3 regions of the Pseudoxanthomonas indica genome follow, and region 1 is predicted to be linked to each of the others. Evidence: riboswitches for the same ligand, from Rfam matches in the RefSeq annotation. Region 1 holds a riboswitch; each other region holds the start of a gene.
What was found. A riboswitch is a leader RNA that binds a small molecule or an ion and turns the genes downstream of it on or off. The one in region 1 is predicted to bind cobalamin.
Positions count from the first base shown of each region.

Region 1 (10,125 bases):
GTGACGTCCATGAAGGTGACCACGGCGCCGCCAATGAAATTGTCCACGCTCCGGTACGGCAGCACACGCACGATGTAACGCATGCCGGTGGTCGGATTCTCGATTTCCCGGTCGATGGTCGACAGCGTGCGGATGACCTTGCGCACATCGTCCTGCAGTTCGTCGTAGTTAACCCGCGATTTGATGTGCCCCAGCGGGCGATGGATGTCCGATTCCACCAGCGGGAAGATATCCGCCACCGCCGGGGTGAAATTGGTGATGCGCAGCTCGTTGTCGAGGAAGATGGTCGCAATCTGCGTGCTTTCCAGCAGGTTCTTCAGATCGCTGTTGGCATGGGCCAGCTCCTGCACCCGATGGGCGAGCTCGCCATTGACCGTGGTGACTTCCTCGTTGACGGACTGCAGCTCTTCCTTGGAGGTTTCCAGTTCCTCGTTGGCGCTCTGCAGCTCCTCGTTGAGGGACTGGTATTCCTCGTTGGAGGACTTGAGCTCCTCGTTGGCGCTTTCCAGCTCCTCGATCATGGCCTGCAGGCGTTCGCGGGTGACGCGAAGTTCGGCATCCAGTGAGCGTACGTGATCGTCGTGCGCGGCCGAGGCGCCGAGGGCCATCGTGCCGGAGGCCGGAATCTTGGGCCCGTCCTTGAACAGCACCACGAACCCGCGTGGGGCGCTGCCACTGTCGATGGCAGGCTCGATGATCAGGTCGATCGTGTTCTGCTGCGCGGGATCGCTGATGGTCAGTCCTTCCACGTGGACCTGGCGATTCTCGGTCGCCGCGCGATTGAGCGCGCCCCGCAGATCCAGCCGCAGATCGCGGTGGACCAGATTGAGCAGGTTCAGGCTGGGCGTGCCGCCGCCTGGATGGATGTAGCGGCCGGCCTGCGCGGAGAAGTGCAGCACATCAAACTGATCGTCGACGATGGCGTAGGCGGGCGCATAGCGCTCGGCAATGCCCTCACCCTGGCGGACCAGGTTCTGGTTGGCACTCTGCGGACGTGGCACGGTCGGGATGGTGGGGCTGTGGCTGACCACATGCGCAAAGGTGAAGCCGGCATGCAGACGGGTATCCACGTCCAGCTTCTGGAAGATGCGGAAGGTGCGCTCCACCGGTGCGAACAGCTTGGCGTGCCGCGACACGTTCTCGGAATTACCCAGGAACAGGTAACCGTGCGGACGCAGGGCGAAGTGAAACAGCGGGATGATCCGGTTCTGCAGGTCCGCATCCAGATAGATCAGCAGATTGCGGCAGGACACCATGTCCAGGCGCGAGAAGGGCGGATCCTTGACGATGCTGTGCTGGGAAAACACGCACATCTCGCGCAGTTCCTTGGAGACGCTGTAGGTTTCGCCCTCCTTGACGAACCAGCGCGCCAGCCGATCCTGCGGCACTTCCTCGGCGATGCTCTGCGGATAGCGGCCGACACGCGCCACGGCCAATGCGCGACCATCGATGTCACTGGCAAACAGCTGGATGTGCGGTGGCGCGTCCATCGTATTGGCGTATTCCCGCAGCAACATGGCCAGCGAGTAGGCCTCTTCACCCGTGGAGCAGCCCAGCACCCAGACCCGCAGGTGATCACTGCGACCCTTGCCCTGGAACAGCTTGGGGATGACGTGCGATTCGAGGAAGTCGAACTCGCGGCGGTCGCGGAAGAACTGGGTGACCCCAATCAGCAGATCATTGAACAGTTGTTGTGCCTCATCCGGGCTGGAACGCAGCACGTCGATGTAGGCCGTCATGCTGGCCACCTGCACGACCTGCATGCGTCGCTGCACGCGGCGCATGAAGGTGGCTCGCTTGTAGCCGTGGAAATCGTGACCGGTGTTGTTGCGCAGCAGATCCGCGATCTGGCTCAGTTTGTCCAGGCTGGCCTTGGCGGCGGCCTCGCTGGCCAGCGCTTCGCCCATCCGGTTGTAGTGGACGATGTGCTGTTCGATGCGACTGCTGATCTCCGTGAGCGGCAGGAGGTAGTCCGCGACCGCGGCCGGAATATTGGCGTTCTTCAGCTCGCTGGAACTGAGGTCAGCGCGTCCGCTGGCCAGGGTCAGGCCACCGGATTCCTTGATGGCGGTCAAGCCCAGCACGCCGTCGCCATCGGTCTCGCCCAGGATCAGGCCGATGGTGTTGCCATCCTGGTCCTGCGCCATGGACAGCATGAAGGTATCGATGACGCCACGCTCGCTGTGCTCGTCCAGCTTGCGCATGCGCAACTGGCCTTCTTCCAGGGTAAACAGCATGCCCGCCGTCGGCAGATAGACCGTCGCGGGTTCCAGCCGCTGGCCATCGACCGGTACCACCAGTTTGTGTGCGTCCCTGCCCAGCGCGTCGCGGAGTTGCTGCTCATCCAGGGCGTCGCGGTCGCGCAGCGCCAACACCACGCACAGCTCGCGCAGTGGCGCCAGTATGGTCAGTGCCTTTGCAATGCCAGCGGTGTCGCCGCCGGAAGCGCCCAGCCCCACGACGAAGAACGGCACTGCAGTGTCGGCCACGGCATCGTTGTCGGCAGCAGCAGGAGTCTGTTCGTCTTCGGTCATGGTATCGGTGGCGGGAGGAGTGGCTCCCGCGGTCGTGGTCGTCAAGCCGGCATCATAATGAATATTCCGCGGGCGGAAGGGCTGCCGGATCCGGCGACGTGCCGGCCTCGGGCAAGTGCACCATGGAGGCCATCACCGCTTCCCGCAGCACGTCGGTGTAGCGGCGATACTCCCTGGCGCGGATATCGTAGGCATCGGCAATGGCGACCCGGCCGGCATCGCGGTTCTCGACCGCCAGCCGCGCGACCAGCTCGGCGCGTTCGCCCATCAGCCGGAATGCCACGCGCATCGCTTCGTCCACCGCGCCCTCCTGTTGCTGGGCCAGCACATCGGCGTTCATCGCATGGCCGACCTGACAGCGGAAGCGCAGCGGCCGGCTCTCGCGGATGGCCGACATCACGCCGCCGCAACTCGGGCAACTCAGCGGCACCGGATCAGCGATCGAGCGCATCACCTGGCTGTCTGCACGTTCGCCCGCGGCAATGGCCACTTCCAGGCGGATGTCGGCGGGCGCGGGTCGCGGCCAACCGGCCGGCTCGCGGGTGAGATCGGACAACACATCGCCCAGCCGGGCAGCGGGCGCAGTGACGTCGACGTTGGTGGCACGCAGCGCATTGGTGGGCATCTCGTCGGCAATGGCGTCGCTGGGGTCCTGCACCACCGCGACGCCGCCGCAACGCTTGATCGCCTCCATGCCGGCGGCGCCATCACTGAGCATGCCGGACAGGATCACGCCAATCACGCGCGGTCCATAGGCGACCGCGGCGGACCGGAACAAGGCGTCGATGGCCGGGCGCGCCAGGTTTTCGCGCGGACCGTTGCCCAGGCGGATGCGCCCTTCCTCGACGATCAGATGGCGATCCGGCACGGCCAGATAGACGTTGCCCGGTTCGATCGGCATGCCGTCTTCCGCCTGCTGCACCGGCAGCTGGCTGACCGAAGCCGCCACCATCGACAGGATGCCGGTGCCGCGCGCAGGTACGTGCATGGCGATGAACACCGCGGCGGGAAATCCGGCCGGCAGATGGCCCAGCAGCACCTTCAGCGGCGCCGTGGCGCCGGAAGAGCCGCCGATGACGACGATGTCGCGATTGGTCGTTCCCTCGAACATGACCTGCCCCCGCGGCAGATTCGCCCGTGGCTGATACTTCACGCCTTGTCGCGTAGCGCTGCCGTGAAGGAGGCGTGTGTCTGTTGTTGGGTTCGTTGGCGCCGCCCTACAATGAACGCCTCGCCTTTTTGGCGCAGCCCTGTCCAAGCTTGTCGCTGCATGCGCAAGATCATCCACATCGACATGGACGCGTTCTACGCGTCGGTCGAACAACGCGACGATCCCGCCTTGCGTGGCAAGCCGGTGGTGGTGGCCTGGCGTGGCGCCCGATCGGTGGTATGCGCCGCTTCCTACGAAGCACGCACCTTCGGCGTGCGATCGGCGATGCCGGCCATCCGCGCCGAGCGCCTGTGTCCGCAGGCGATCTTCGTGCCGCCCGATTTCGTCCGTTACAAGGCCGTGTCGCGGCAGGTGCGCGAGATTTTCCTGCGCCAGACCGACCTGGTGGAGCCGTTGTCGCTGGACGAGGCGTATCTGGACGTCACCCAGCCCAAGACCGGCCTGCCATCGGCCACCGCCATTGCCGAGCAGATCCGAGCGCAGATTCGCGCTGAAACCTCACTCACCGCCTCGGCCGGGATCGCACCCAACAAGTTCCTCGCCAAGATTGCCTCGGACTGGAACAAGCCCGACGGCCAATTCGTCATCCGGCCAGCGCAGGTGGAAGCCTTCCTGACCTCCTTGCCGGTGGAGCGCATTCCGGGCGTGGGCAAGGTCATGCAGGGAAAACTGCTGGCGCTCGACATCCGCACGGTCGGCGAACTGCGTCTGTGGTCGCAAGCCGAACTCGAAGCGCGGTTCGGCAGTTTCGGTGGCAGTCTCTACCGTCGCGCCCGCGGCATCGACGAGCGTCCGGTGGAGCCGGATCAACCGGTGCAGTCGATTTCGGCGGAAGACACCTTTGCCACCGACCTGCCGCTGTCCGGGCTGGACGAGGCGATTCGCCGACTGGCCGACAAGACCTGGACCGCCACGCGCAAGACCGATCGCGTGGGCCGCACCGTGGTGCTCAAATTGAAAACGGCACAGTTCCGGCTGCTCACGCGTAGTTTCACCCCGGAAGCGCCACCGTCTTCGCTGGAGGAACTGACGGCCATCGCGCTGGCGTTGAAAGATCGCGTCGACCTGCCCGCCGACACGCTGTATCGCCTGGTGGGCGTGGGCCTGGGCGGATTCCGTGAGCGCGGCGATGGCGTCAGCCAGCCAGGCTTGTTCGATGAGCCGTTGTCGACCGGGCTTGCCGAGGACGGCGCCGAAATCGCAGACGATTGATCGGGGCGGCGTGTGTTGCGCAATGGCGTGGCGAGTTAACAGAAGAAGAAAGGCCCGGCATAGCCGGGCATTTCCTGTTGCGGTGAACGATCAGCGCTTGGGCTGGTAACGCACGCTGAGGCCGTATTCGCGGCCGGGCTGGTTGTACCAGGCGACCGTTTCGTAGTGGCGATCAAAGACGTTGTCGGCCTTGGCCTGCAAGGTCCAGGAATCATTGATCGCGTATTCCAGGCGCAGATCGGTGGTGGCAAAACCGCTCAGGCGAACCGTGTTGGCCAGGTTGTCATAGCGGTAGCCGGCGCCATTGACCGACAAGCCGACCCGTACGTCGCCAAAGGCGCGATCGATATCGAAGCGGCCGGTGTTCTGCGCACGGCGCGGCAGCAGCTTGTCTTCGTTCGCGTCGTTGGAGCGATTGCGCGGATCGGTGTGGCTGAGCTGCGCGGACAGATCCCAGCCGGCCAGGGTGACGTCGACCGTGAACTCGGCGCCGCGGATGCGCGCTTCGTCCACCTGCACCATCTTGAACGTCTCGCCGCTGTAGGTGATCAGATCTTCGATGCGCGTGTCATAAGCATCGAAGGACCAGCGCCAATCGCGGCCGTACTGGGCGATGCCCAGGTTGAGGCTGCGCGACTTTTCCGGCTCCAGCGTGTCAGTGCCACTCCACGGGTCGTACAGATCGCTGAACGTGGGCGCCTTGAAGCCAGTGCCGTACGTGGCGCTGAGTTTGAGGCCGTGCGAAAGGTCCATGCCCCAGCCGACGCTGCCGGTGGTGTGGTTGCCGAACTGCTCGTTGTCGTCGTTGCGTGCGCTGGCCTGCAGACGATGCGCGCCAAAGCTGCCCTGGTACTCGACGAAACCGGCCACGTTGCGGCGGCTGTCCACGTCATATCCGGACGTGCTGTCCATATGGTCGATGTACCAGTCGGCGCCCACGCTCAGCAGCTGGCCGGCGCCAAGGCCGATGTCGGCCTGCGCCGACGCAGTATCGCGGTGGGTCTTGTTGCTGCCGAAGACTTCCATGCCGAACGAGGGCGGTCCGACGTTGTCGGCTTCATTGTCGCTACGGCCGGCGTTGAACGTCAGCGCAAACGTCTCCGACGGCGCATAGCGCAGCTTGGTGCTCAACACCTGCTGCACGCTGTCGGTGTGGTTGTAGTAGCCGTCGTAGTTGGTCGCGCCTTCGGCACGCAGCGCACTGGCCTCCCAGCTCAGCGTGTCGGTCAGCTTGTAGCCGCCGCGCAGGCTGAGCGACGCGTTGCGGTAGCCATCCCGATCCGGCTCGTCGGCGTAGCAACCCTGGAACAGCGTGGCCGAGCCGCGGCAGGCATTGATGCCATCCGTGCGCTGGTACGCCGCATCGACACCAAACCAGCCACGCTCACCACCACCGCCAAAGCCGGCGCTGCTCTGGCGCAGGCCGTTGCTGCCGCCACCGACCTGGAAGTACGGCGTGTAGGCGCCCTCGTTGCGGCGGGTGAAGATCTGGATCACGCCGCCAATGGCTTCCGAGCCGTACAGGCTGGAGTTGGGGCCGCGCATGATTTCGATGCGATCAACCTGCGCCAGCGGCAGATCCGGGATGGCCGCGGCGGCGAAGTCGGCCGAGTTCACGCGCACGCCATCGATCAGGATCAACGTGTGACTGGAGTTGGTGCCGCGCAAGAACAGCGAGGTCTGCTTGCCCAGTCCACCGCTGTTGGTCAGGTTGACGCCAGCGCGGCCGCGCAGCAGATCCTGCAGCGAATTGGCCTGGCTGCGATCGATGTCGGCGCGATCGATCACCTGCACCGGCACCAGGCTGTTTTCCAGCGAGACGGCGGTGCGGGTGCCGGTGACGACGACGTCATCCAGTTCGGTGGTGTTGTCCTGCGCAAAGGCCAGGACGGGCAAGGCCAGGGTGATGGCCAGGCTGATGAGGCGAAGTTGTGGCATTGAGGCGGTGCTCCGTGCGCCGCGCGCTCCCGCGCGACTGTGGTCGGGGAGGTTGCGCAACGGCGGGAACAACAGCGGACGGGCCAGGCGGAGAATGCAGAATGCGCGCGGCGGGCCGCCGCAACGCCCACCGCGTCGCAACCAGTCATCTTCCAGGCCGGTCTCCGGACTCGCGAGCGCGAAGGGTCTCTTCGCCGCCCAGACGCCTTCCCGTGCATGCACAGTGGCTGCTTGTCTGGACTTGTCTCGCTTACCGTTGCGGGGGCAGCGCCGGAATGGCTCGGCATATCGAGTGATACGCGATGCTTCACCGGCTTCCCGTTTCAACGCAGGGACAAAACGTCCGTGCGTCACCCGAAAGCCGGCGCAGTCTAGCAGAACCGCGCGCCTGCCCGGGCCGTGGGCTGGCTAGAATGCCTTCCCCCTTGCCGCAGGAACCACCGTGTCTTTCGATTGGATCGCCGACAGCCCGCCCTTGCCCTCCGCCGAACACCGCGAGCGCGCTGTCGCGCGGCAGGCGCGCCTGACCAAGCCGGCCGGATCCCTGGGCCGGATGGAAAGCGTGGCCATCGAGTTGGCGGCGCTGCAACGCCGCGACCGGCCTGGCGCACGGCAGGTGCCCGTGCTGATATTCGCCGGCGATCATGGCGTGGCCGCACAAGCCATCTCGGCTTACCCGCAGGAAGTGACCGTGCAGATGCTGCATAACTTCGCCAGTGGTGGCGCCGCGATTGCGGTGTTGGCGCGCGAGCTGGAGTTGTCGCTGCAGGTGATTGATGCCGGCTCGGTGGCCACGCACGCGATTGCTGGCGTGATCACCGACAAGCCTTGCCTGGGCACGCGCGATATCAGTCGCGAGGCGGCAATGAGCGAGGGCGAACTGGCCCATGCGCTGTCGGCGGGACGACGCGCGCTGGCCACTTGCGTAGAGCCCGATCTGGTGGTGCTGGGCGAGATGGGCATCGGCAATACCACGGCCGCCAGCGCCCTGGCGTGTGCCCTGACCGGCTTGTCGCCTGCGCAGCTGGTGGGCGCCGGCACCGGTCTGGACGCAGCCCGCATTGCCCACAAGCGCAGCGTGGTGGAGCAGGCGCTGGCCTTGCATGGTCCGGCACTGGCTGATCCGCAGGCGCCGGCGTGGGAAGCCCTGCGCCGCCTTGGCGGGCTGGAAATCGCAGCGATGGCGGGCGCGATGATCGCGGCCGCTCAGCGCGGCGTGCCGGTGCTGGTCGATGGCTTCATCGTTTCCGTGGCGGCCTTGGCCGCGATCACACTGCAACCGCAGCTGCGACCGTGGTTGTTGTTCTCGCATCAATCGGCCGAACTCGGCCACGCCCATGTGCTGGCAGCACTGCAGGCGCAGGCGCTGCTGCAGCTGGATCTGCGCCTGGGCGAGGGCAGTGGTGCGGCATTGGCGGTGCCGCTGCTGCGGCTGGCTTGCGCGCTCCACAACGACATGGCGACCTTTGAAGATGCGGCCGTATACAATCGCGGTGATGCCGGGTGATTGTCGATCTGGTCCGCCATGGCGACACCGGCAGGCGCGGCCATTTTGATGGTCGCCATGATCCGCCGCTGTTGGCCGATGCCTGCGCTGCGTGGCCTGCTGCGCCGCAGGTGGCATGGAGCCAAATCGTCAGTTCGCCGCTGCAACGCGCGCGCCAGACGGCGCAGGCCTGGCTAGGCGCTGCCGCACCACCTCTGCTGATTTCGCAAGACTGGAGCGAATGGCATTTCGGCGAGTGGGAGGGCCTGTCGCAGGAACAAATCGCGGCAAGCGAAGCGGGGCGCGCGGCGCTGGCCGCGTTCCAGCGCGACCCGGTCAGGTTTCCACCACCAAACGCCGAGCCCTGGCCGCTGTTCCAGGCGCGGGTGGAACGCGCGCTGCGGGCGCTGGCGACGCGGGATGATGCGGCACGGGTGCTGGTGGTCAGTCATGCCGGGCCGATTCGGCTGGCGATTTCGCTGGCCTGCGGCTTGCCCCTTTCAGCGCTCTGGGCCATGCGCATCGAGTACGGCACGCGCGTGCGCCTGCGCATCGGCCTGGACGGCAGCGACCGGTTGTGGGGCGAACTGATTGAACTGAGGCAAACATGCGACTGAGAGGATTGATCCTGGCGGTGCAATTCCTGACCCGTCTGCCGACGCCGCAGCTGCGCGATTTCCGCGCGGAGGAACTCAGCCGCACCGCCGTCTGGTTTCCCCTGGTCGGCATCATCATCGGCGCCTTGTTGCTGCTGCCGATGGCGCTGCTCGATGCGCGCCCGTGGTTGGCTGCGCTGCTGTGTCTGCTGCTGTGGGTATGGGTGACCGGCGCTCTGCATCTGGACGGCCTGGGAGATGTGGCCGATGCGCTGGGTGCGGCGCATCGTCGACCCGAACGTTTTCTGGAAGTGCTCAAAGACCCGCACATGGGAGTGTTCGGCACGGTCGCGGTGGTGCTGCAACTGATCACCAAGCTGGTTCTGCTGGCCGAGCTGGCCAGGTCACCCTGGTGGCTGGGTCTGTTGTTGCTGCCTGCGTGGGCGCGTTGGGCCACGACCCTGCTGTGGAGCCGCTTCCTGCCACCATTGCATCCGGGCATGGCCGAACAGTTTGGCTGGCACCGCAGTCGCGGCGCGATCTGGGACTTGATGTGGGGCGTGCTGCTGATCGGCGTCAGCGCCTGGCTGGCGCCGCCTCTGTTGATCACGCTGCTGCTGGCGCCGCTGGTGGCCTGGTTCTGGAAGCGCAAGCTCGGTGGCATCTCAGGCGATTGCCTGGGCGCGAGCACCGAAGTGATTGAAAGTCTGTTGTTGCTGGCGCTGGTGCTGGCCCCTGCCAGCGCACGGCTGTTCTGAGCTACGGCTCAGTCGTCGTGATCGCCGCCGGTGTAATCGAACAGGTTCATCGACGGCACCATGTGCTCATCTTCCTGCACCTGGGTGGTCGTCACCGGGGCGGCCACGGGCCGGTCGCGCGGCGCCGGCAACAGCGCAGCGGCCGCGTCGTAGGCCACCAGCAATTCGCCACGGCGGGCTTCGGGCAATTGCTGCCAATGGCAGTCGAGCAACGCGCCTTCCAGCGCATACAGCAGGTTCAAACTGGGGCGGAAGCCCGCGCGCTTGACCCGCACAAACGCTTCCACCGAACCAACCGCCACCAGATCTTCCTGCGTGCGCAGACCCACCTGACGCAACCACGCGGCCGACTTGGGGCCGATATTCCGCAACTTGCTGGTACTCACGTCAACGACTCCACAAAGACGGCGGCGATGGATTCAAGGCCGCG
Region 1 covers NZ_FUZV01000002.1:97,087-107,211, forward strand. The annotation lists gene B5X78_RS11070 (CheR family methyltransferase) at 1-2,534, opposite strand, end outside; gene B5X78_RS11075 (chemotaxis protein CheB) at 2,587-3,645, opposite strand; gene dinB (DNA polymerase IV) at 3,805-4,917, shown strand; gene btuB (TonB-dependent vitamin B12 receptor) at 5,008-6,855, opposite strand; cobalamin riboswitch at 6,994-7,228, opposite strand; gene cobT (nicotinate-nucleotide--dimethylbenzimidazole phosphoribosyltransferase) at 7,298-8,362, shown strand; gene B5X78_RS11095 (histidine phosphatase family protein) at 8,359-8,958, shown strand; gene cobS (adenosylcobinamide-GDP ribazoletransferase) at 8,949-9,695, shown strand; gene B5X78_RS11105 (TfoX/Sxy family protein) at 9,704-10,081, opposite strand; gene B5X78_RS11110 (GAF domain-containing protein) at 10,078-10,125, opposite strand, start outside.

Region 2 (10,125 bases), on a different contig from region 1:
AATGCGCCCTCCGGCTCGTTGCACGAGCAACGCGGCCGCATCGTCGCGCTGGCCTTCGTCAATGCCGCGTCCACCTGGTGCGGCCAACGCCTGAATGATCTGGCCGTGCTGCAGGCGCGCCATGTCGGCCGTCTGCAGACGCTGGTGGTGAACGTGCCGCGCTTCGACAGCGAGCGCGATCCGCAGACCTCGCTCAAGCGCCTGCGCCGGCACGGCATCAGCTTTCCGATTGCGCACGACGTCAACTGGGCCACCTGGCAGGCTTTCGGCATCGAGAGCTGGCCCACCGTGTTGTTGATTGACGGCGAAGGCGTGATTCGCCAACGCCTGGTCGGCCTGGAGTCGCAGGCCGAACTCGAGCGCGCGGTTGCCGGTCTGTGCGACGCGCTCAATGCACCGCCCGATGACGATCTGCGCGGAACCCGCGAGAGCCATCCCGAGCCGCGCCTGCCATTGCGGTTCCCGACCGGTCTGGCCGCCACCGCGGATCGTCTGTTCGTGGCCGACAGCGGCCACAACCGCATCCTCGAGTGCAACCATGGTGGCCGCGTACTGCGCCAGTTCGGCATGGCCGGCGCCGATCTGGTCGACGGGGAAGGCGCGCAGGCGGCGTTCCGCAATCCGCAGGGCCTGGCGGTCGTGCGCGAATCGCTGTACGTGGCCGACACCGGCAACCACGCCTTGCGCCGCATCCATCTGCCGACCGGCTCGGTGGTGACCCTGTGCGGCAACGGCCGCGCCGGCGAAACCGTGGACGGAATAATCACTTCGCCGCGATCCGTGGCCTTGAACGCGCCGCTGGCGTTGGCGGCGGGCGGCAACAACCAGATTCATATCGCCATGGGTGGCGACAACCGCATCTGGAGCTACGACCTGACCACGCACGAGCTGCGTTCGCGCGCCGGGTCGGGCCAGCTGGACGTGCGCGACGGCAGCGGGCCCATGGCGGCCTTCGCCCAGCCGACCGCGTTGGCGGCCGTGCACCAGACGCTGTACGTCTGTGACGCGCTGGGCTCGGCCATCCGATCGTTGCAGGTGCGCAACGACACCGTGCAGACGCTGGTGGGGCAGGGCCCCTGGTCCTTCGGCGCCGAAGACGGACCGCGCGATTCGGCGCAGCTGCAGCATCCGCAGGGCATCGCGGTCAGTGCCGACGCGCCGCAGTTGTGGATTGCCGACAGCGGCAACAGCAGCCTGCGCATGTTGCGCCTGGGTGGCGGTGAACTGAGCACCGTCGCCCTGCCGCGGCCGCTGCACGGACCCACCGGCCTGGCCCTGCAGGGCGGCGTGCTGTGGATCGCCGAAACCGATGCCCATGCCGTGCTGCGCTATGACATTGCCAGCGGCGAACTGAGCCACGTGCCGATCGACGAATGAGCGGTCGCCGTACCCCCGCTGCAGGCGAGTCCGGATTCGATGGTAAGGCATTCGCTTCCGGCCTGAGCCTGGCGCCTGGCGTTTACCGCATGTATGCGGCCGACGACAGCCTGCTGTATGTCGGCAAGGCCGGCGCGCTGCGCAAGCGGGTGGCCAGCTATTTCGCCAACACCCCCAAGACCCCGCGCATCCATTCGATGGTGGCGCAGATCGCGCGCATGGACGTGACGGTCACCCGCACCGAGGCCGAGGCCCTGCTGCTGGAAAACCAGCTGATCAAATCGTTGCTGCCGCGCTACAACGTGCTGCTGCGCGACGACAAGAGCTATCCCTACGTGCTGCTGACCCAGGAAACCTGGCCGCGCATCGCCTTCCATCGTGGCCCGCGCAGCCAGGCCGGCCGTTACTTCGGCCCGTACCCCAGCGCTGGCGCGGTGCGCGAATCGCTCAACCTGATGCAGAAGCTGTTCAAGATCCGCAACTGCGAAGACAGCGTGTTCCGCAATCGCTCGCGGCCCTGCCTCCAGTACCAGATTGGCCGCTGCAGCGCGCCCTGCGTGGCGCTGGTGGAGGAGGGCGCCTATCGCGAGTCGGTGCGTCAGGCCGGCCTGTTCCTGGATGGGCGCAGTGACGAGTTGAGCGGCGAACTGAGCAAGGCGATGGAAGTGGCCAGCGAGCGCCTGGAGTTCGAGGAAGCCGCGCGCCTGCGCGATCTGATCAGCACAATGCGCAGCCTGCAGGCACGCCAATACGTGGATGGCCATGCCGCCGACCTGGACGTGCTGTCCTGCGCGATGCGCGGCAGCACGGCCTGCGTGCTGTTGCTGGCGTTCCGCGATGGCCGCAACCTGGGCACGCGCACCTTCTTTCCCAAGACCAATGGCGAAGAGAGCGCCGAGGAAGTATTGGGCGCCTTCGTCTCGCAGTACTACGGCGAACAGATACCGCCGCAGGAAATCGTGCTGGATCGGGAGATTCCCGACAGCGAGCTGCTGGAGGCCGCCTTCACCACCGCGGCCGGCCGCAAGGTCCAACTGAAGTGGAACGTGCGCAGCGAGCGCGCCGGCTATCTGGATCTGGCGCGCCGGAATGCCGAGATTGCCCTGGTCACCGAGATCACCAGCCGCGGCGCGCAGACCGCGCGCAGCGAGGCCTTGAAGGAACTGCTGAACCTTGCCGAGCCGGCGCAGCGGATTGAATGCTTCGACATCAGCCACACGATGGGCGAGGCCACAGTGGCCTCGTGCGTCGTATTCGACGCCAACGGCGCGGTGCGCTCGCAGTACCGGCGCTTCAACATCACCGGTATCGAGCCGGGTGACGACTACGCGGCCATGCATCAGGCGCTGGAGCGACGCTTCCGTCGCGCGGTGGAAGAGGGTGGCGTGCTGCCGGATGTGTTGCTGATTGATGGTGGCGCCGGGCAGCTGGCGCAGGCGCGCGGGGTGCTGGCGGATCTGGGCATCACCAGTGTGGTGATGGTCGGTGTGGCCAAGGGCGAGGAGCGGCGGGCCGGACACGAGACGCTGGTGCTGGCCGATGGGCGTGAAGTCCGGCCGGGCGCGGCGTCACCGGCGCTGCAACTGATCCAGCAGGTGCGCGACGAAGCGCACCGCTTCGCCATCACCGGCCACCGTGGCAAACGCCAGAAGGCGCGCATGACCAGCAAGCTCGAGGATATCGCCGGCATCGGCCCGCGCCGGCGCGCCAGTCTGCTCAAGCATTTTGGCGGCCTGGCCGGCTTGAAAGCCGCGGGCGCCGACGAAATCGCGCGCGTGGAAGGCATCAATGCCGCGCTGGCCGAGCGAATCTACGCTAACCTGCACGGGTTGCCGGCGCCTGTGACGGGAAGTGAGTAGACCGCGAATGAAGTTGACCATCCCCACCTGGCTGACACTGCTGCGGATCGTGTTGATCCCGGTGTTGGTGGTGGTGTTCTACCTGCCCTACAAGTGGACCAACTTTGCCGCCGCCTTCATCTTCGTGCTGGCCGCGGTCACCGATTGGCTGGACGGCTGGATTGCACGCCGCTACCACCTGTACTCGGCCTTTGGCGCGTTCCTGGACCCGGTGGCCGACAAGTTGATGGTGGCGGTGTCGCTGTTCCTGATCGTCCAGGACAACCCCACCATGTGGATGGCCATCTGGGCCGCCGTTATTGTCGGCCGCGAAATTGCCGTCTCCGCCCTGCGTGAATGGATGGCCGAACTGGGTCAACGCGCGCGGGTCAAGGTGGCCACCATCGGCAAGGTCAAGACCATCGTGCAGATGGTGGCGCTGGGCTGCCTGCTGTACGCGTCCACGCCGGGGGCGCTGGACCGTCACGACATCTGGCTGGGTGAATGGATTTTTCATCTTGGCGACTGGCTGCTCGCAATTGCCGCTATACTTACGTTGTGGTCTGGATTTCAGTACCTGCATGCGGCCTGGCCGATTCTGCGGGCCGACGAGAAAAAGGCAGTTGACAGTTCTCGTAACACTGATAAAATTTCCAACTTCACCCCGCGGGAATAGCTCAGTTGGTAGAGCACGACCTTGCCAAGGTCGGGGTCGCGAGTTCGAGTCTCGTTTCCCGCTCCATATTCAGAACACAACCCCGTTCGCGGGGTTTTGTTTTGTAGGGCGCTTGAAATGGCGCCCGGATTGCGCGAGTCTCGCGCAGTCGCCATCGGCCTGGTGGCAGAGTGGTTATGCAGCGGACTGCAAATCCGCGTACGCCGGTTCAATTCCGACCCAGGCCTCCAAATCGATTCGAACAAGAGACCCGCGCCAGCGGGTCTTTTGTTATGGTCGCCCGGTTTCCATCTGCAGCCGGCTGGTGCACGCTATGCCCACCCATTGCCCGGATGGCGAAACAGGTAGACGCATCGGACTTAAAATCCGCCGGCCGCAAGGCCATCCCGGTTCGATTCCGGGTCCGGGCACCAACACGCGGCGCGCGTACCGAAGAAATACGGTTGGCGGCTGCGTAGTTTTTCAGATGGCATCGCCACCCGTCGAAGCGTCAGACTGACTCCTGCAGCACGGGGAGAATGGGGCTTACTCCCCGACAGGGCGCCTCCTTGTGCGAATTCCGCTGCGTCGGGCGTCGAGATCCGAGGAATCTTCCATGCGCAGATCTTCCTTCATTGCGTCCTTGCTAGTGCTGGCGAGCGCCATCGCAACGACTGGCGTGTGCCAGACCCAGGACACATCCAGTGCGACGGGCGAAATGGATGCGCAGCAGCGATTCCAGGCGCTGGACGCCGACCATGATGGCCTGCTCAGCAAGTACGAGTACGACAGCGATGTGCTGATGGCGGTGGCGGATGCCAATCGCGATGGTCTGGTTTCGCCGCAGGAACTGGAACAGGCGCTGGGCCCTCAGGCCCCCGGCACCAAATCGATGGCCAGCAGGATGATTGCGGCCGATATTGACCGCGACGGCCAGCTCAACGAAGACGAGTTGAGGAATGCCATGGAGCTGCGCTTCAAGTGGCTGGACCGCAACGCCGACGGCAATCTGGATCTGGAAGAAATGCGCGCCGGCTATGGTGTTCGCGTGCGGCCGTGAGGCAGTCGCACCTCAAGATTTCCTGGCGAGCCTCGACCCACTGACGTACGGGTTGCCGCGCACATACCAGCGCCAGGGATGATCCTTGGCTTGCGAAATACCGATGCGGGGCCCGGCGACGGGATCGAGCGGTGGCGGCGTCCCGTCATCGAGCACGCGAAATCCGCGATCCCCTTTAATCAAGTCGGCGCCATCCTGTCCACCGGTGATGCCCATCGCCTGGGCCAGACGGGCAGGGCCGCTGCCGATGTCCTTCAAGCGCGCCGGGTTTCCTCGCGCCTCACGCATGGCCTCCAATCCTGCCACGGGTTCGATGGCCCGCAACAGCACGCCCCAGCCCTGGCCTTCTTTGCCGCAGACGGTATTCGCGCACCAGTGCATGCCGTAGGTGAAGTAGACATACAGGTGCCCGGCGGGGCCGAACATGGTGGCGTTGCGTTTGGTGGGGCCACGGAATGTGTGCGCGGCGGGATCCTCGGCACCGCAATAAGCCTCGACCTCGACGATGCGGCCGGCGCGGCCGTCATCGCGGGCAATGATCTTGTTCAGCAGGTCGGGTGCAACCACGCGCGGATCGCGCCTGAAAAACCGACGTGGAAGCGTTGTGCCCGGCCATCGTGTACTTGTCATCGCGCCCTCGCTGTCAGTGACAGAGTGCCAGTCCACGACGCTCGACTTGTGAATGAAACAGCCAACGCCGCGCGGCTGGTAGCCCCGCTTGCGGCGGGGGTACTATGCCCTCCAGCCATGTGCTACTCCGCCCAAATTACCGCCCACTACAAGAAGTTCGTGCGCCAGCACGGCGCCATCATGGGCTTGAAGGAATTCACCGAGCTGCTGCTGGCCGACAGCAAGAAGAAGGGCAAGGGCAGGATGCCCAAGGCGATGGAGGAATGGTTCCGCGATGCCGACTCGCCGCAGGAGCGCGATATCTGGAGCCTGATCCAGGCGCAGCGGCAGGTGCGCGAGCTGGAGCTGCAGCAGGAGATGTTCAAGCAGGCCAAGCGCCTGGCGGATGCCGAGCGCAGCCTGCAAACCAAGAGCACCAAGAAGGCGCAGGATGACCAGCGCATTGCGCGCAGCAAGGTGGAAAAGCTGCGCGGCGATCTGGCCGACCTGCGCCGGCACGAGACGCAGGCACGCGACTTCCGTTTCTTTCCCGGCAACTACGCGCCATTGCTGGTGGCGGAGAACGATCAGCTGGTGGTCTACCCGATGCGCTACCAGTGCAGGCTTCCGGGTTGGACGGAGACCATCGAGCGCAAGTATCCGGGTACCTACAACGCCCGGCGCGATTCGCTGGCCAAGTCCTGGAGCCTGCTGTTCGGCCATCAGCATGGCCTGCTGATCGTTGATACGTTCTACGAGAACGTGCAGGGCGCCGATGGCAAGAACCAGGTGCTGCAGTTCACTCCGCGCACGGGTGAGCCGATGCTGGTGCCGTGCCTGTGGAATCGCTCCGTGGATCCGAGAGGCGAAGAGCCCGATCTGCTGTCCTTTGCCGCCATCACCGACGAGCCGGAGCCCGAAGTGGCCGCCACCGGCCATGACCGCACCATCATCAACCTCAAGCCCGAACATGTGCAGGCGTGGTTGCACCCGGACCCGGATCAGTTGGACGAGCAGTACCGGATTCTGGATGACCGCCAACATCCGTATTACGAGTGGCAGGAAGCGGCTTGACGCCGCCCCAACCGCCGCCGTATCTTCCCCTCCGTCGAAGGTATCCATCTCTTCAACCCGATGAAGCGATGGATTTAATAGGGAAGCCGGTGCGGACCTTCCAGGTCCTATTCCGGCGCTGCCCCGCAGCGGTATTTGGAAACGAACTCCGTCATCAGCACTGGCCCGCAAGGCCGGGAAGCGACGGACAGTAGGCCGCCACGCATCCGCGTGGACCCGTCCATGAGCCCGAAGACCTGCCTCGGCCGGAAGACCCGCGTCTTCCGCTGACCTGGATTCCCGAGGGGGGAAGGCCGGTGCCTGGCGGGCCGCGTGCAAGCCAGCCTCGCCATATCCCCGTTCTGGAAACCGGATCGCCCGAGGGGGCGAAGGTCGCTGGCGTCGTGGCTGCGCGGATGACCTTCGCGTGGGTCGATGCGGTTCCTTCGTTCCTCATCCGACCACGAATGAGGATCTGTCCATGAGCACCACCCGCAATTCCGGCTTCCCGCGCATCGGCGCCCGCCGCGAACTCAAGCAAGCCCTGGAAACCTGCTGGCGCGGCGAATCCAGTGCCGAAGACCTGCAGCGCACCGCTCGCGAACTTCGCCATCGCCACTGGCAACTGCAGGCCGACGCCGGCATCGACATCGTGCCCTGCAACGATTTCTCGCTGTACGACCAAATGCTCGATACCGCGTTCCTGTTCGACGCCATACCCGACGACTACCGCGCGCTGGCTGATCGCGATCCGCTCGCCGGCTACTTCGCCCTCGCTCGCGGCCACCAGAAAGATGGCGTGGATCTGCGTGCGCTGGAAATGACCAAGTGGTTCGACACCAACTACCACTATCTGGTGCCGGAACTGCACGCCGCCCAGCAGTTCCGCCTGCGCGGCGACAAGCCGCTGGCCGAGTTCCTGGAAGCCAAGGCGGCCGGTCATCACGCGCAGCCAGTGCTGCTGGGGCCGGTGAGCTTCTTGTGGCTGTCCAAGTCGGTGGATGGCAGCGACCGGCTTGAACTACTGGATCGCCTGCTGCCGGTCTACGCCGAGCTGCTGAGCCGCCTGCACCAAGCCGGCGCCGATTGGGTGCAGGTCGACGAACCCTGCCTGGTGCTGGATGCCGATCCGCGCCTGCAAGCCGCCTGGCAGCACGCCTACGCCGTGCTCGCGCAGCAGCCACGGCCCAAGCTGCTGCTGGCCAGCTACTTCGGCAGCGTCGGCGACAATCTGGATCTGGTCAGCGGTTTGCCGGTGGAAGGCCTGCATCTGGATCTGGTGCGCGGCGTGGATCAGCTCGATGCCCTGCTGCAACGTTGGCCACGTGGCCGAGTGCTCTCGGCCGGCCTGATCGACGGCCGTAATATCTGGCGCGCCAACCTGGACCACGCACTGGTGCTGGCGCGTTACGCGCAAGGCCATGTCGGCGCGGAGAATCTGTGGCTGGCGCCGTCCTGCTCGCTGTTGCATGTGCCCGTCGATGCCGATGACGAAACTGCACTGGACGCCGAATTGCGCGGTTGGCTGGCCTTCGCCAAGCAGAAGCTGGAGGAACTGCGTCTGCTCGGCGATGCATTGCTCAACCAACCACACGCTGACGCCGCACTCGCCCGGGCCCGTGAGCGCCACGAAGCCCGCCGCCGCTCGCAACGCGTGCATCGCCCGGAAGTCGCTGAGCTGCAGGCATCGCTCACCGCCGAATGGTCGCAGCGCCCGGCCCCCTACGAAACACGTCGCGCGCGCCAGCAAGAGCGCCTGCAACTGCCCGCATTCCCCACCACCACCATCGGCTCATTCCCGCAGACCCACGAAGTCCGCCAAGCCCGCGCCCGCCATCGCGCCGGCAAACTCAGCGACGGTGACTACCAGGCTTACCTAGCTAGCGAGATCGAGCGCTGCGTGCGGGTGCAGGAAGAACTCGACATCGACGTGCTCGTGCACGGCGAATTCGAGCGCAATGACATGGTCGAGTATTTTGGCGAGCAGCTCGAAGGATTCGCCTTCACCCGTCAGGGTTGGGTGCAGAGCTATGGCTCACGCTGCGTGAAGCCACCGATCATCTTCGGCGATGTCTGGCGCCCGACGCCGATGACGGTGGCCTGGACCCGGTACGCGCAGTCGCTGACCACGCGGCCGATGAAAGGCATGCTGACCGGCCCGGTGACGGTGCTGCAGTGGTCGTTTGTTCGCGATGATCAATCCCGTGCCGATACCTGCCGTCAGATCTCGCTGGCTCTGCGCGAGGAAGTGCGCGATCTGGAAGCGGCCGGCATAGCCGTCATCCAGATCGACGAGCCGGCCCTGCGCGAAGGCCTGCCGCTGCGTCGCGCCGAATGGGCGAGCTATCTGGATTGGGCGGTGGAATGCTTCCGCATCACCGCCGGGGTGGCGGGCGAGGGCACCCAGATCCATACCCACATGTGCTACTCGGAGTTCAACGACATCATCGAGGCGGTGGCGGCGATGGATGCCGATGTCATCTCCATCGAGACCTCGCGCTCGCGGATGGAATTGCTGGATGCGTTCGTGCGGTTCCGCTATCCGTACCAGATTGGTCCCGGGGTGTACGACATCCACTCGCCGCGACTGCCTGACAGCGCCGAGATGCGTGGCCTGTTGGACAAGGCCAGCGAGGTGTTGGCGGTGGAGCAGATCTGGGTCAATCCGGATTGCGGCTTGAAGACGCGCGGTTGGGCGGAGACCACGGCCGCGCTGCGGGAAATGGTGGAAGCGGCCAAGGCGATGCGCTTGGTGCATGCCTGATTTCGCATTACCCTGCCGTCTCGACAGGACGGCAGGGTAGGGAAACTGTGCTCACCACGATTGCTCGCTACTTCAATCCATCCGAGGCGCAGATTCTCTGCGCGCGCCTGCAAGCCGACGGTATTCCCGCCTCCGTCGCCGATGACCAGCACATGATGGCCAACTGGGCCTTGGCCGGCGCCCTGGGAGGCGCGCGGCTGCAGGTGCCCGAGGCGTTTGCGGAGGCGGCGGCCGAGGTCGTGCGTGCTTACCACGCAGGTGAGCTTGAGCAGGATCTGATTGCAGAGGATCCCAGTGCCGCAGAACGCTGCCCGGCTTGCGGCGGCGAGCGCCTTGAGAAAACCGTGCCGCTGGGCCAGCGGGCCTTGCTGCTGGCCAGTTGCCTGGCGGTGTCGGTGCCGTTTCCGACCCAGGCGTCGAACTATCGTTGCCTGGCTTGCCAGATGCGCTGGCGGTTCTCCGATATCGAGGCCGCTGGTCAAGTGCGTCAGCCGACCTGAGGCCAGGCCTGCATCCAAATGCCGCCCTGCGGCGTATGTGTCTGTGACGCCGACAGGACGCTACGGATCACTGCGCTACGATGAGCTCGCGCGACAGCCAGGGACCTCCTTCGCCTTTCGAGGCGCTCCGCACCGTGAACACGACCACGCCAGCGCGGGAATTGCAGGATTGGACTGCCGAGATGGCGGCCGTCTCCGGGCAGCGTTCGCGTGAGAGTTTCCTGCGCATCTACGATCACTTCATGCCCCGGGTGTGTCTGTATCTGCGC
Region 2 covers NZ_FUZV01000001.1:264,909-275,033, reverse strand. The annotation lists gene B5X78_RS01235 (redoxin domain-containing protein) at 1-1,377, shown strand, start outside; gene uvrC (excinuclease ABC subunit UvrC) at 1,374-3,236, shown strand; gene pgsA (CDP-diacylglycerol--glycerol-3-phosphate 3-phosphatidyltransferase) at 3,244-3,891, shown strand; tRNA gene B5X78_RS01220 (tRNA-Gly) at 3,882-3,957, shown strand; tRNA gene B5X78_RS01215 (tRNA-Cys) at 4,048-4,121, shown strand; tRNA gene B5X78_RS01210 (tRNA-Leu) at 4,218-4,304, shown strand; gene B5X78_RS01205 (EF-hand domain-containing protein) at 4,487-4,930, shown strand; gene B5X78_RS01200 (DNA-3-methyladenine glycosylase) at 4,943-5,560, opposite strand; gene B5X78_RS01195 (SOS response-associated peptidase family protein) at 5,678-6,613, shown strand; cobalamin riboswitch at 6,635-6,871, shown strand; gene metE (5-methyltetrahydropteroyltriglutamate--homocysteine S-methyltransferase) at 7,074-9,356, shown strand; gene B5X78_RS01185 (putative signal transducing protein) at 9,404-9,856, shown strand; gene B5X78_RS01180 (sigma-70 family RNA polymerase sigma factor) at 9,937-10,125, shown strand, end outside.
Region 2: linked by a shared signal. The riboswitch ahead of metE (5-methyltetrahydropteroyltriglutamate--homocysteine S-methyltransferase) and the one ahead of btuB (TonB-dependent vitamin B12 receptor) in region 1 are both predicted to bind cobalamin.

Region 3 (10,125 bases), on a different contig from region 1:
CGGTGGTGGTGGTGGAGTACTGCGGATACAGCGGCAACACCACCAGCCGGCGCACGCCCTGATCGCGCAGCGCACGCAGTCGCGCGGGCAGTCCGGGCTGGCCATAGCGCATGGCGTCATGCACGCGCCACTGCGGCAAACGCTGTTGCAGCGCCTGCGCCAGCTGGCGCGTGTAGACCGCCAGCGGCGATCCTTCCGGCAGCCAGATCTGTTGGTACTTGTGCGCCGCCTTGGGCCCGCGCAAGGGCAAGATCAGTCCGTGCAGCAAGGGGTACCAGATCCAGCGGCTCAACTGGACCACGCGCGGATCGTGCAGGAACTCGGCGAGGTAGCGCCGCACGGCGGGTGCCGTGGGGGCCTCGGGCGTGCCTAGATTGACCGCGATCAGCGCGGTATTGGGTGCGTCGGGCATGCGCCTATTGTGGCAGAGCCGGCGAACCGCCAGCGCTGATCCTTTCTATCCACGTCGTTGATGCCATCGATGCAGGCCACTCGCCGATGCCCGATTGTCAGCGGCGATTCATTGCCTCACTCCTATTTTCAGGCAGTTGCAGTATCTTGCTGCGAATCCGCCTTTGGAGCGTCCCATGAAGCGCCGTTCTTCCCGCCTGCTGATGCTGCCCGCCGCCACGCTGCTCGCCGCCGCCTTGTTCGCCACGCCGGCCTTCGCCGGCCAGAAGGAAGACGAACGCGCCACCAATGCGGTGCGCGTGCTGGATGAAATTCGCCGTATCCCGGAAGAAAGCATTCCCGACAAGCTGCTGGACGAGGCCAAGGCCATCGTCGTCATCCCCGACAGCCTCAAGGCCGGTCTGGTGTTCGGCGGTCGTCGCGGCCATGGCCTGATGTCGGTGAAGAATCCCGATGGCACCTGGTCGCAACCGGTCTTCATCAAACTCACCGGCGGCAGCATCGGCTTCCAGGCCGGCGTGCAGTCGGCGGACATCGTGCTGGTGTTCCGCAATGACCGCAATCTGGACAACATCGTCAACGGCAAGTTCACCCTCGGCGCCGATGCCGGCGTGGCCGCAGGACCGGTGGGCCGCAATGCCGCCGCCGCGACCGATGGCCAGTTGAAGGCCGAGATCTGGTCGTGGTCGCGCGCGCGTGGCCTGTTTGCCGGGGTGGCGCTGGACGGTGCCGTCATGCAGATCGATGACGATGCCAACACCTCGGTCTATGGCAGCGCCGGCACGCCGCGCGCGATTTTCGAAGGCCGTGCAGGCGCGCCTTCGGCGGCGGTGGTCGGCTTCCGCGATCAACTGGAAGAAGCCACCTCCGCAGCGCGTGCCGCGCGTGGCGGTGGCAATGCCACTGCCCAGGCGAGCCAGCGCCCGGTGCTGCCGACCACGACGGTGACCCCGTCGACGCCGACGTCGGCCGAGACCGCTCCGCTGGGTGCGCAACCTGCGGCCGCCGCCCAGCAGGGCTTCCAGCCCGTGGGCGAAGGCGAAGTCCGCACCGAGCCACTCAACACCACACCCTGACCGGACTGGAGCGGACGCGCCTGATTGGCCGTCCGCCTGCGGTATCCTAGCGGTCCCTGACTTACTTTCTGCGAGCACACCATGGGCGGTCTTAGCATCTGGCATTGGATCATCGTGCTGGTGGTCGTGCTGCTGATTTTTGGCACCAAGCGCCTGCGCAACGTCGGCTCGGACCTGGGCGAAGCCGTGAAGGGCTTCAAGAAGGGCATGCGTGATGAAGACGGCAAGCCGGTCGAGCGTCTGGATGATCAGTCGCGCAAGGACGAGACCAGCGCCTCGAACGAGCGCGACCGTAACTCGCAATAAGCACGCGGCCCCTCTGCCGCCATGTTTGATATCGGCTTCGGCGAACTGCTGATCATTGCCATCGTCGCTTTGGTGGTGCTCGGACCCGAGCGCCTGCCCAAGGCGGCGCGGTTCACCGGTCTGTGGGTGCGGCGCGCGCGCGCGCAATGGCATTCGGTGCGCGATGAACTGGAGCGCGAACTGGCCGCCGACGAATTGAAGCGCAGCCTGCGCGATACCGAAGACGCGATGCGTGACACCGAGCGACGCATCCGCGAGAGCGCGGCGGAGACGGCGCGCGAGTTCGACGATCTGCGCCAGTCGGTGAAGAACACGGGCGCCGGTGCTGCAGCGGGTGCTGTTGCGGCGGGCGCTGCCACGGATGCCACGGATGCCGACGCCGCGCCCGCGACGCCGACCCCGTCCGTCGAACCGGATGATTCCATGCAGGACCGCGAGTCATCGCTGGCCTCCGCCTCGGATCCGGACCTGATGGCCGGCATGGCGGGCGACGACGACGCCGAACAGATCGCCGACGCTTCCGATCCATCGACCCGCCCAGACGAAACCCATGAACCACGAAACGTCTGACGCCCAGGCCGAAAGCAGCCTGATGGAACATCTGCTGGAGCTGCGCTCGCGCTTGATGCGCGCGCTGTTCGGCCTGGCCATCGTGCTGGTGGCGCTGCTGCCATTCGCCAAGCAGCTGTACGCGCACATGGCCATCCCGCTGATCAAGAACCTGCCCGCCTCGCAGGTCACCCAGCTGATCGCCAGCGAGCCGACTTCCGGCTTCTTTGCGCCGATCAAGCTGGCGTTCTTCGCGGCCTTGTTCCTGACCGCACCGTGGCTGCTGTTCCAGGCCTGGGGCTTCGTGGCGCCTGGCCTGTACAAGCACGAAAAGCGGCTGGCGATGCCGCTGCTGGTCTCGGCCATCGGCCTGTTCTACCTGGGCTGCGCTTTTGCCTATTTCCTGGTGCTGCCGGCCGTGTTCCATGGCCTGATGATGTTCACCCCGGACATCATCACCATCGCGCCGGACCCGGCGAAGTACCTGGACTTCGTGCTGGTGATCTTCATTGCCTTCGGCGTCAGCTTCGAACTGCCGGTCGCGCTGGTGATCCTGGCGTTGCTGGGCTGGGTCACCCCGCAGCAACTGCGCGAAGGTCGTGGCTACGCCATCGTCGGCATCTTCGTGGTCGCCGCGATCGTCACCCCACCGGACGTGGTGTCGCAGCTGATGCTGGCAGTGCCCATGTGCCTGCTCTACGAAGCCGGCATCCTGGCCGCTTCCTGGGTGGCGCCCAAGCGCGAAGAACCCAAGGACGCCTGAGCGCGGTCGTCCGGGCCGGCGACGCCTTCTTCATCGGTTAGCGCGGACACTGCCGCGATGACACGACCTGCCGGTTCCCTCCCGCTCTTCGGCCTGGCCATCGCTTTGCTGAGCGGCTGCCAGGACAACGCGCCTGCAGCGCCGCCGGTTGCCACCCATGCGCCACCCGCCACTGCGTCTCCGGCAGCGACCGCCGACACGCAGCGGCGAGCGTTCAAGCCGGTATTTGCCGACACCGATGCTGGCGTGGCGCTGTTGCCGGTAGAGGGATTCGACCTGCGCAACGATTTCAGTCGCAGCTATTTCGCCGGTGACCAATGGAAGAGTTCCGCCGGGCCGGACAGTGTCGGTCGCCCCTTGGCCGCTCTGGTTCTGCGGGGCTCGGACTCGCTCACCGCCGCCGAGCTGCGGCTGGGCAGCAGCAACAACGCCGGTGCGCTGGCCGAGTGCACCCAGGTCGCCAACAGCGCCGAGACCTCGCGCACGGAGGAAGTCCGCATCGATGGCCAAGTCTTCCATCATTTCCATGCCTCGGATGCGGCGATGAGCCATTACCTGGACGTGGATGCCTACCGCGCGGTGCGCCATGGCCACTGCATCGCCATCGACTTGCTGGTCATGGGCACCCGCCCCGAGGTCTACGATCCGCCGCGCCAGCCGCCCTTCGACCAGGCCACGGCCAAGGCCCGTCTGCAGCAGGCCCTTGCCGCGGTGAGAATCACCCGCTGACACTACCGGCAGTGGTTGACCTGCCAGACCGGCCCCACTATCTTGTGGCTGTCGGTTCTTCCGGTTGCCGCCGGAAGATGAAAAGGGAAGCCGGTCAGACACCGGCACTGCCCCGCAGCGGTAGGTGGAAACGAACCCGTCATTTGGCACTGGGGCACATGCCCTGGGAAGCGACGGGCTAGGAAGAAGCGAGAGCTTCCGCGTCCACGAGTCCGAAGACCTGCCGACAGCCGCGCGTTGCACATCGCGCGGTGCCGGCCGCGGAATCTCCGGGGGGAGATGGCTGGCGACGCAGACGCGTGGCCCTGGGCCCCGCGACCGTTCTCGGTCCCTGCGACGCCGCTGAACCACCGTGATCTTCCATCGGCCTGTGCTGCCTTCGAGGGACGGGCCGCCGCGTGCATCACGCAACGAGGAAGAACCGTGACCCAGACCCCGCCCGTGCTCGACGCCGTCGCCGAGCCCATCGCCAAAGATCCCGCCACCGCCGCTGACGCAGGTTTCCTGCTCACGTCGCCGCCCACCGCCACCGCCATGAGCGTGACCAAGCGCAATGGCGCGCGCGAGCCGGTGGACTTGAACAAGATCGTGCGCGCCATCCAGCGCAGCTGCGAGGGCCTGCACGCGATCGACCCGATGCGCGTGGCAACCCGCACCATCTCCGGCCTGTACGACGGCGCCAGCACGCGCGAGCTGGACGAATTGTCCATCCGCACCTCCGCCCTGCTGACCGCCGAAGAGCCCGAGTACAGCCGCCTGGCCGCACGCCTGCTCGCGGCCTACATCACCAAGGAAGTGACCAACCAGGAAATCCACGCGTTCTCGCAGTCGATCAGCCGCGGCCACGAGGTCGGCCTGATCAACGAGCGCCTGCTTCACTTCGTGCAGACCAACGCGCGCAAGCTCAATGACGCACTGGACGCCAGTCTGGATCTGCAGTTCGACTACTTCGGCCTGCGCACCCTGTACGACCGCTACCTGCTGCGCCATCCGCACACCCGCAAGGTGATCGAGACGCCGCAGCAGTTCTTCCTGCGCATCGCCTGCGCCTTGAGCGAGGACGTGCCCGAAGCGCTGGCGCTGTATCGGCGCATGGGCAACCTGGATTACCTGCCCAGCTCGCCCACGCTGTTCAACAGCGGCACCACCCACGAGCAGCTGTCGTCGTGCTTCCTGCTGGACTCGCCACAGGATTCGCTGGAGTCGATCTACCAGAAGTACGGCGACATCGCCCAGCTGTCCAAGTTCAGTGGCGGCATCGGCGTGAGCTACACCCGCGTGCGTTCGCGCGGCTCGCTGATCAAATCGACCAACGGTCATTCCAATGGCATCGTGCCCTGGCTGAAGACGCTGGATTCCTCGGTGGCTGCGGTCAACCAGGGCGGCAAGCGCAAGGGCGCGGCCTGCGTGTATCTGGAGCCCTGGCACGCCGACGTGGAAGAGTTCCTGGAACTGCGTGACAACACCGGCGACGAAGCGCGCCGCACGCACAACCTCAACCTGGCCAACTGGATCCCGGACCTGTTCATGCGTCGCGTCGAGTCCGATGGCGACTGGTCGATGTTCGATCCGCGCGTGGTGCCGGAGTTCACCGATCTGTTCGGCGAGGCGTTCGAGCGCGCCTACGAGCAGGCCGAGGCGCAGGGCAAGGCAGTGCGCAAGGTCAAGGCGCGTGATCTGTATGCGCGGATGATGCGTACCCTCGCCCAGACCGGCAATGGCTGGATGACCTTCAAGGACAAGTGCAACCGCGCCAGCAACCAGACCCTGCGCGCCGGCAACGTCATCCATCTGTCCAACCTGTGCACCGAGATCCTGGAAGTGACCTCGGCCGAAGAGACCGCAGTGTGCAACCTGGGTTCGATCAACCTGGGCCGTCACTTCGATGCCGACGGCTGGTTCGATTTCGACAAGCTGGCCGAGACCGTGCGGCTGGCCGTGCGCCAGCTGGATCGCGTGATCGATCTGAACTTCTATCCGATCGAATCGGCGCGCCGCGGCAACCTGCGCTGGCGTCCGGTCGGCCTGGGCGTGATGGGTCTGCAGGATGTGTTCTTCCGCCTGCGCCTGCCATTCGACAGCGCCGAAGCACGCGCGCTGTCCAACAAGATCGCCGAGACCGTGTACTTCCACGCGCTGGAAACGTCGGTGGAGTTGGCGCAGGAACGTGGCAAGCATCCGTCGTTTGCGGACACCCGCGCGGCCGAAGGCGAACTGCAGTTCGACGCCTGGGGCGTGGTGCCGGAGAACGCCGAGCGCTGGGATGGCCTGCGCCAGCGCATCCGCCAGCACGGTCTGCGCAACTCGCTGCTGATCGCCATTGCGCCTACCGCGACGATCGCCTCGATTGCCGGCTGCTACGAATGCGTCGAGCCGCAGGTCAGCAACCTGTTCAAGCGCGAGACGCTGTCCGGCGATTTCCTGCAGGTCAACCGCTACCTGGTCGAAGAGTTGAAGAAGCTCGGCCTGTGGACGCCGGAAATGCGCGACACCATCAAGCTGGCCGAAGGTTCGATCCAGGGCGTGGCGCAGATTCCCGAGGCGTTGCAGCTGATCTACCGCACCGCCTGGGAAGTGCCGATGCGTTCGCTGATCGACATGGCCGCCGGCCGCGGCGCCTTCATCGATCAGTCGGCCTCGCTCAACCTGTTCATGGAAAGCCCCAACATCGGCGCGATGTCGTCCATGTACATGTATGCGTGGAAGCAGGGCATCAAGACCACCTACTACCTGCGCTCACGTCCGGCCACGCGGATTGCCAAGACCACGGTGGGTGCGGCAGCGGCCGTGACACCGAAGCCGGAGTACACGCCCAGCGAGGCGATCGCCTGCTCGTTGGAAAATCCCGAGGCCTGCGAGGCCTGCCAGTAAGCCAATGCCCTTGCCGAGCCCCGCGATCGGCCCCCTCTCCCGCTTGCGGGAGAGGGCTGGGGTGAGGGCAAGAGCGAAGTCCGGACAAGTCCGCGCAAAGAGCGCCCCCATCCCAACCTTCCCCCGCAAGCGGGGGAAGGGGCAAGAGCCACTTCCCTGCAAGCGGGGATCAGCCCAACTCGGAACCACCATGTCTACCCACAACCGCCAGCTGCTGCTCGACCCGGGCTTTGAACTGACCCTGCGACCGATGCGCTATCCGCAGTTCTACGAGATGTACCGCAACGCCATCAAGAACACCTGGACGGTCGAAGAGGTGGACTTTGCGCTGGACGTCAACGATCTCAAGCACAAGTTCGGCCCGGCCGAGCGGCATCTGATCGAGCGTCTGATCGCGTTCTTCGCCACCGGCGATTCGATCGTCTCCAACAACCTGGTGCTCAATCTCTACCAGCACATCAACGCGCCGGAAGCGCGCATGTACCTGTCGCGGCAGTTGTACGAAGAAGCCCTGCACGTGCAGTTCTACCTGACCCTGCTTGATACCTACCTGCCCGACCCCAACGAGCGCGCCAAGGCCTTTGCCGCGGTCGACAACATCCCGTCGATCAAGCAGAAGGCCGAGTTCTGCTTCAAGTGGATGGACTCGGTGCAGGACATGCGTCGCATCGAAACGCGCGAGCAGCGCAAGCAGTTCATCCTCAACATGGTCTGCTTTGCCGGCTGCATCGAAGGCCTGTTCTTCTTCGGCGCGTTCGCCTACGTGTACTACCTGCGCTCGCGCGGCTTGCTGCATGGCCTGGCCAGCGGCACCAATTGGGTGTTCCGCGACGAGAGCTGCCACATGGCCTTCGCGTTCGAGGTCATCCGCACCGCACGCGAGGAAGAGCCTGACTTGATCGATGACGCCTTCAAGGCGCAGGTGGTGCAGATGCTGCGCGAGGCGGTGGAGTGCGAGGTCGCCTTTGCCCAAGACACCCTGTCCGGCGGCGTGGCCGGGTTGTCGTTGAAGGACATGCGCCAGTACCTGGAGTACTGCGCCGACCAGCGACTGGTGCAGCTGGGCTTCGAGAAGGAGTTCGGCTCGACCAATCCCTTCCCCTTCATGGACCTGCAGGACGTGCAGGAACTGACCAACTTCTTCGAGCGGCGCGTCTCGGCGTATCAGGTGGGCGTGGAAGGCGAAGTCGGCTTCGACCACGCCTTCTGAGCACGGCGCCTACAAACCGAGGAACGGAAACGGCGGCGCGTCGACGAACTTCGCCGCCGTGTTGCCGGCAAACACATTGCGCTGGTCGGCGCCCAGATCCAGCTTCTTCGGCGAGGCGCCGGGACTGAAGTCCACGTCGTTCAAATCGACCCAGAAGGTGTTGGGCGTCAGCGCCGATTCGAAGAAGTACAACCGGCGCTTGTGATCGGCCACCGTACGCCAGCGCGTCGAGGAAATGTTCGGCTCGCCGGGCGTGGTGATGCCGAACGGCACCGAGGCATTGCGGATCACGCTGAAGACACTGGCCAGCGCCACCACCGGATCTTCGGACTTGGGGATGGCGTTGATGTAGAACGAGGCGCGGGCGAAGCGATCCGCGGATCGGTTGGTGCCCGGCAACATGGTGGTGCCGCCGATCTGCTTCCAGTAGGCGTTGAGCGCCAGCTGCTGATCGAAGATCGGCGAATTGGTCATCACCTGGTACTGGCGGCCGTGATGGATCACCTGCTTGCCGCCGATGTATTCGACGATGGCACTGTCGCCCGTGGCATCGGACAGGGAAAGATGCAGGGTGGCCAGTCTCGATTCGCCCGGCACCGCATCGGTCACCACGATGAAAGGCTCACTGGCCAGAGCCTTCACCGCTTCGTCCACCGTGGCGAAGTTGTCGAGCATGTACTGCGCCCAGATGGCGATGCTCATGGCCGGCTTGCGGGCGTCGTGCTTGGGATACTCGGATTCCACCAGCCAGAGCAGGTTGGCCGACAGGCCTTTCTCGTTCATTCCGTCGGTAGTCGACACCTCATAGCCGGTGGCAATGACGCTGCCGTAGCGCGAGGTCCATGCCACGGAATTCGGCCCGGCCTCACCGCTGCGTTTCATCCCGCGCGGGAAGATCCACAGGTTGGTGGCCACATCCACCTTCCAGTCCATCGAGCGGGCGGTGATGACATCGCCGTTGTCACCCAGATAGACCACGCGGGTGCAGGCGTCGGCCAGCGATGACGAGACCATCAGTCCGGCCAGCAGGATTCCAGCGAGGTGGCGCGACTTCATGGCGTGCTCCTTTCTTCTGCAAGAGGAATGGCCGGGCGTACACGGTGACCTGCGGAAACTAACGGCGAGGGTGCGACCGGCGCGTTACTCGCAGCGCACGGCGGTGACCCGGTTGTCCTTGTCCAGATAGACGCGCAGGCGATCCGGGCGACTGTCTCGCTTGACCACGGTGGTTGGGGCGATGGGGTTCATCAGGCCGGCGCCGCTCTCTTTCCACAGGCGCGCGAGGTTGGCTTCATCTCCGGGCTGGCCGATCGCCCAACCCAGTTGGCTGTCATCGCATTGCGCGGTCTTGCGCGTGTCCTGGCTGGCGCATGCGGCCAGTCCCAACAGGCTGCCGAACCACAAGGCCTGGACGAGGGTCTTTCCGGAAAGCTCCCGCATGGACTGCGTCTCCCTGGAACGATGGCCCGCACCATAGCGCGATTTGATGACACTGTCGCTCGGCACCGGGGCGACTGGCGTGAGCACTCGCGAGCGGCTAGTGTCGACACCGGGGAACGGCACCGCAATGCCGACACATTCGATATCTGCCAGGGGAATCGCTCGATGCATCATCTCGCGGTGTTGGCCGCTGCCTGTCTTGCCTGTTTGCTGTCGGCGCCGGCGGTGCGCGCGCAGACGCCCGTGGCCACGCAGGAAGGCTATGCCTACTGCAGTGTCACCGACACCGGCTCGGCACAGGCCAGGATCTGGGCCTCGCCCTCCTTTGCATTCCGCTACCGCAGCGATGATCCCGGCGGCTTCCAGCGCTTGAACGCCATCGCGGGCGACTTCCTGGCGCAGGTCAACGCGCTCGGCGGCGCAGGCACCAAGACCTGCGAGTACGCGGCATCACGCGCCGATGCCGACGCCGCACGCGCACAGCATCGCGCGATCTGGGACAAGCGTGTCTACTTCGTCAAAATCGGCGATTGGCGCGAAGTGCCATGGACGCCGGCGCCCTGGGATCCTGCGCGGGAGGCAGCAGTACCCGCGCAACTGACCCGCTACTTCACCTGCAGCGCGGTGCAGACCGATGTGCCGGGACGCGTCGCCCGCAGTCGCGCTCTTGGCAGTCAGGTGTTCAGCGTCGATGTTCCCGGCAACGAACCGGCCAGCATGTATACACGGGCGCTGGCCTACGCGGTGGAGTTCAAGGCGGTAGCGCTGGC
Region 3 covers NZ_FUZV01000001.1:1,924,519-1,934,643, forward strand. The annotation lists gene hemH (ferrochelatase) at 1-412, opposite strand, end outside; gene B5X78_RS08920 (lipid-binding SYLF domain-containing protein) at 615-1,487, shown strand; gene tatA (Sec-independent protein translocase subunit TatA) at 1,569-1,793, shown strand; gene tatB (Sec-independent protein translocase protein TatB) at 1,815-2,363, shown strand; gene tatC (twin-arginine translocase subunit TatC) at 2,344-3,105, shown strand; gene B5X78_RS08940 (hypothetical protein) at 3,163-3,834, shown strand; cobalamin riboswitch at 3,870-4,076, shown strand; gene B5X78_RS08945 (ribonucleoside-diphosphate reductase subunit alpha) at 4,369-6,705, shown strand; gene B5X78_RS08950 (ribonucleotide-diphosphate reductase subunit beta) at 6,896-7,915, shown strand; gene B5X78_RS08955 (linear amide C-N hydrolase) at 7,925-8,971, opposite strand; gene B5X78_RS08960 (I78 family peptidase inhibitor) at 9,056-9,355, opposite strand; gene B5X78_RS08965 (hypothetical protein) at 9,521-10,125, shown strand, end outside.
Region 3: linked by a shared signal. The riboswitch ahead of B5X78_RS08945 (ribonucleoside-diphosphate reductase subunit alpha) and the one ahead of btuB (TonB-dependent vitamin B12 receptor) in region 1 are both predicted to bind cobalamin.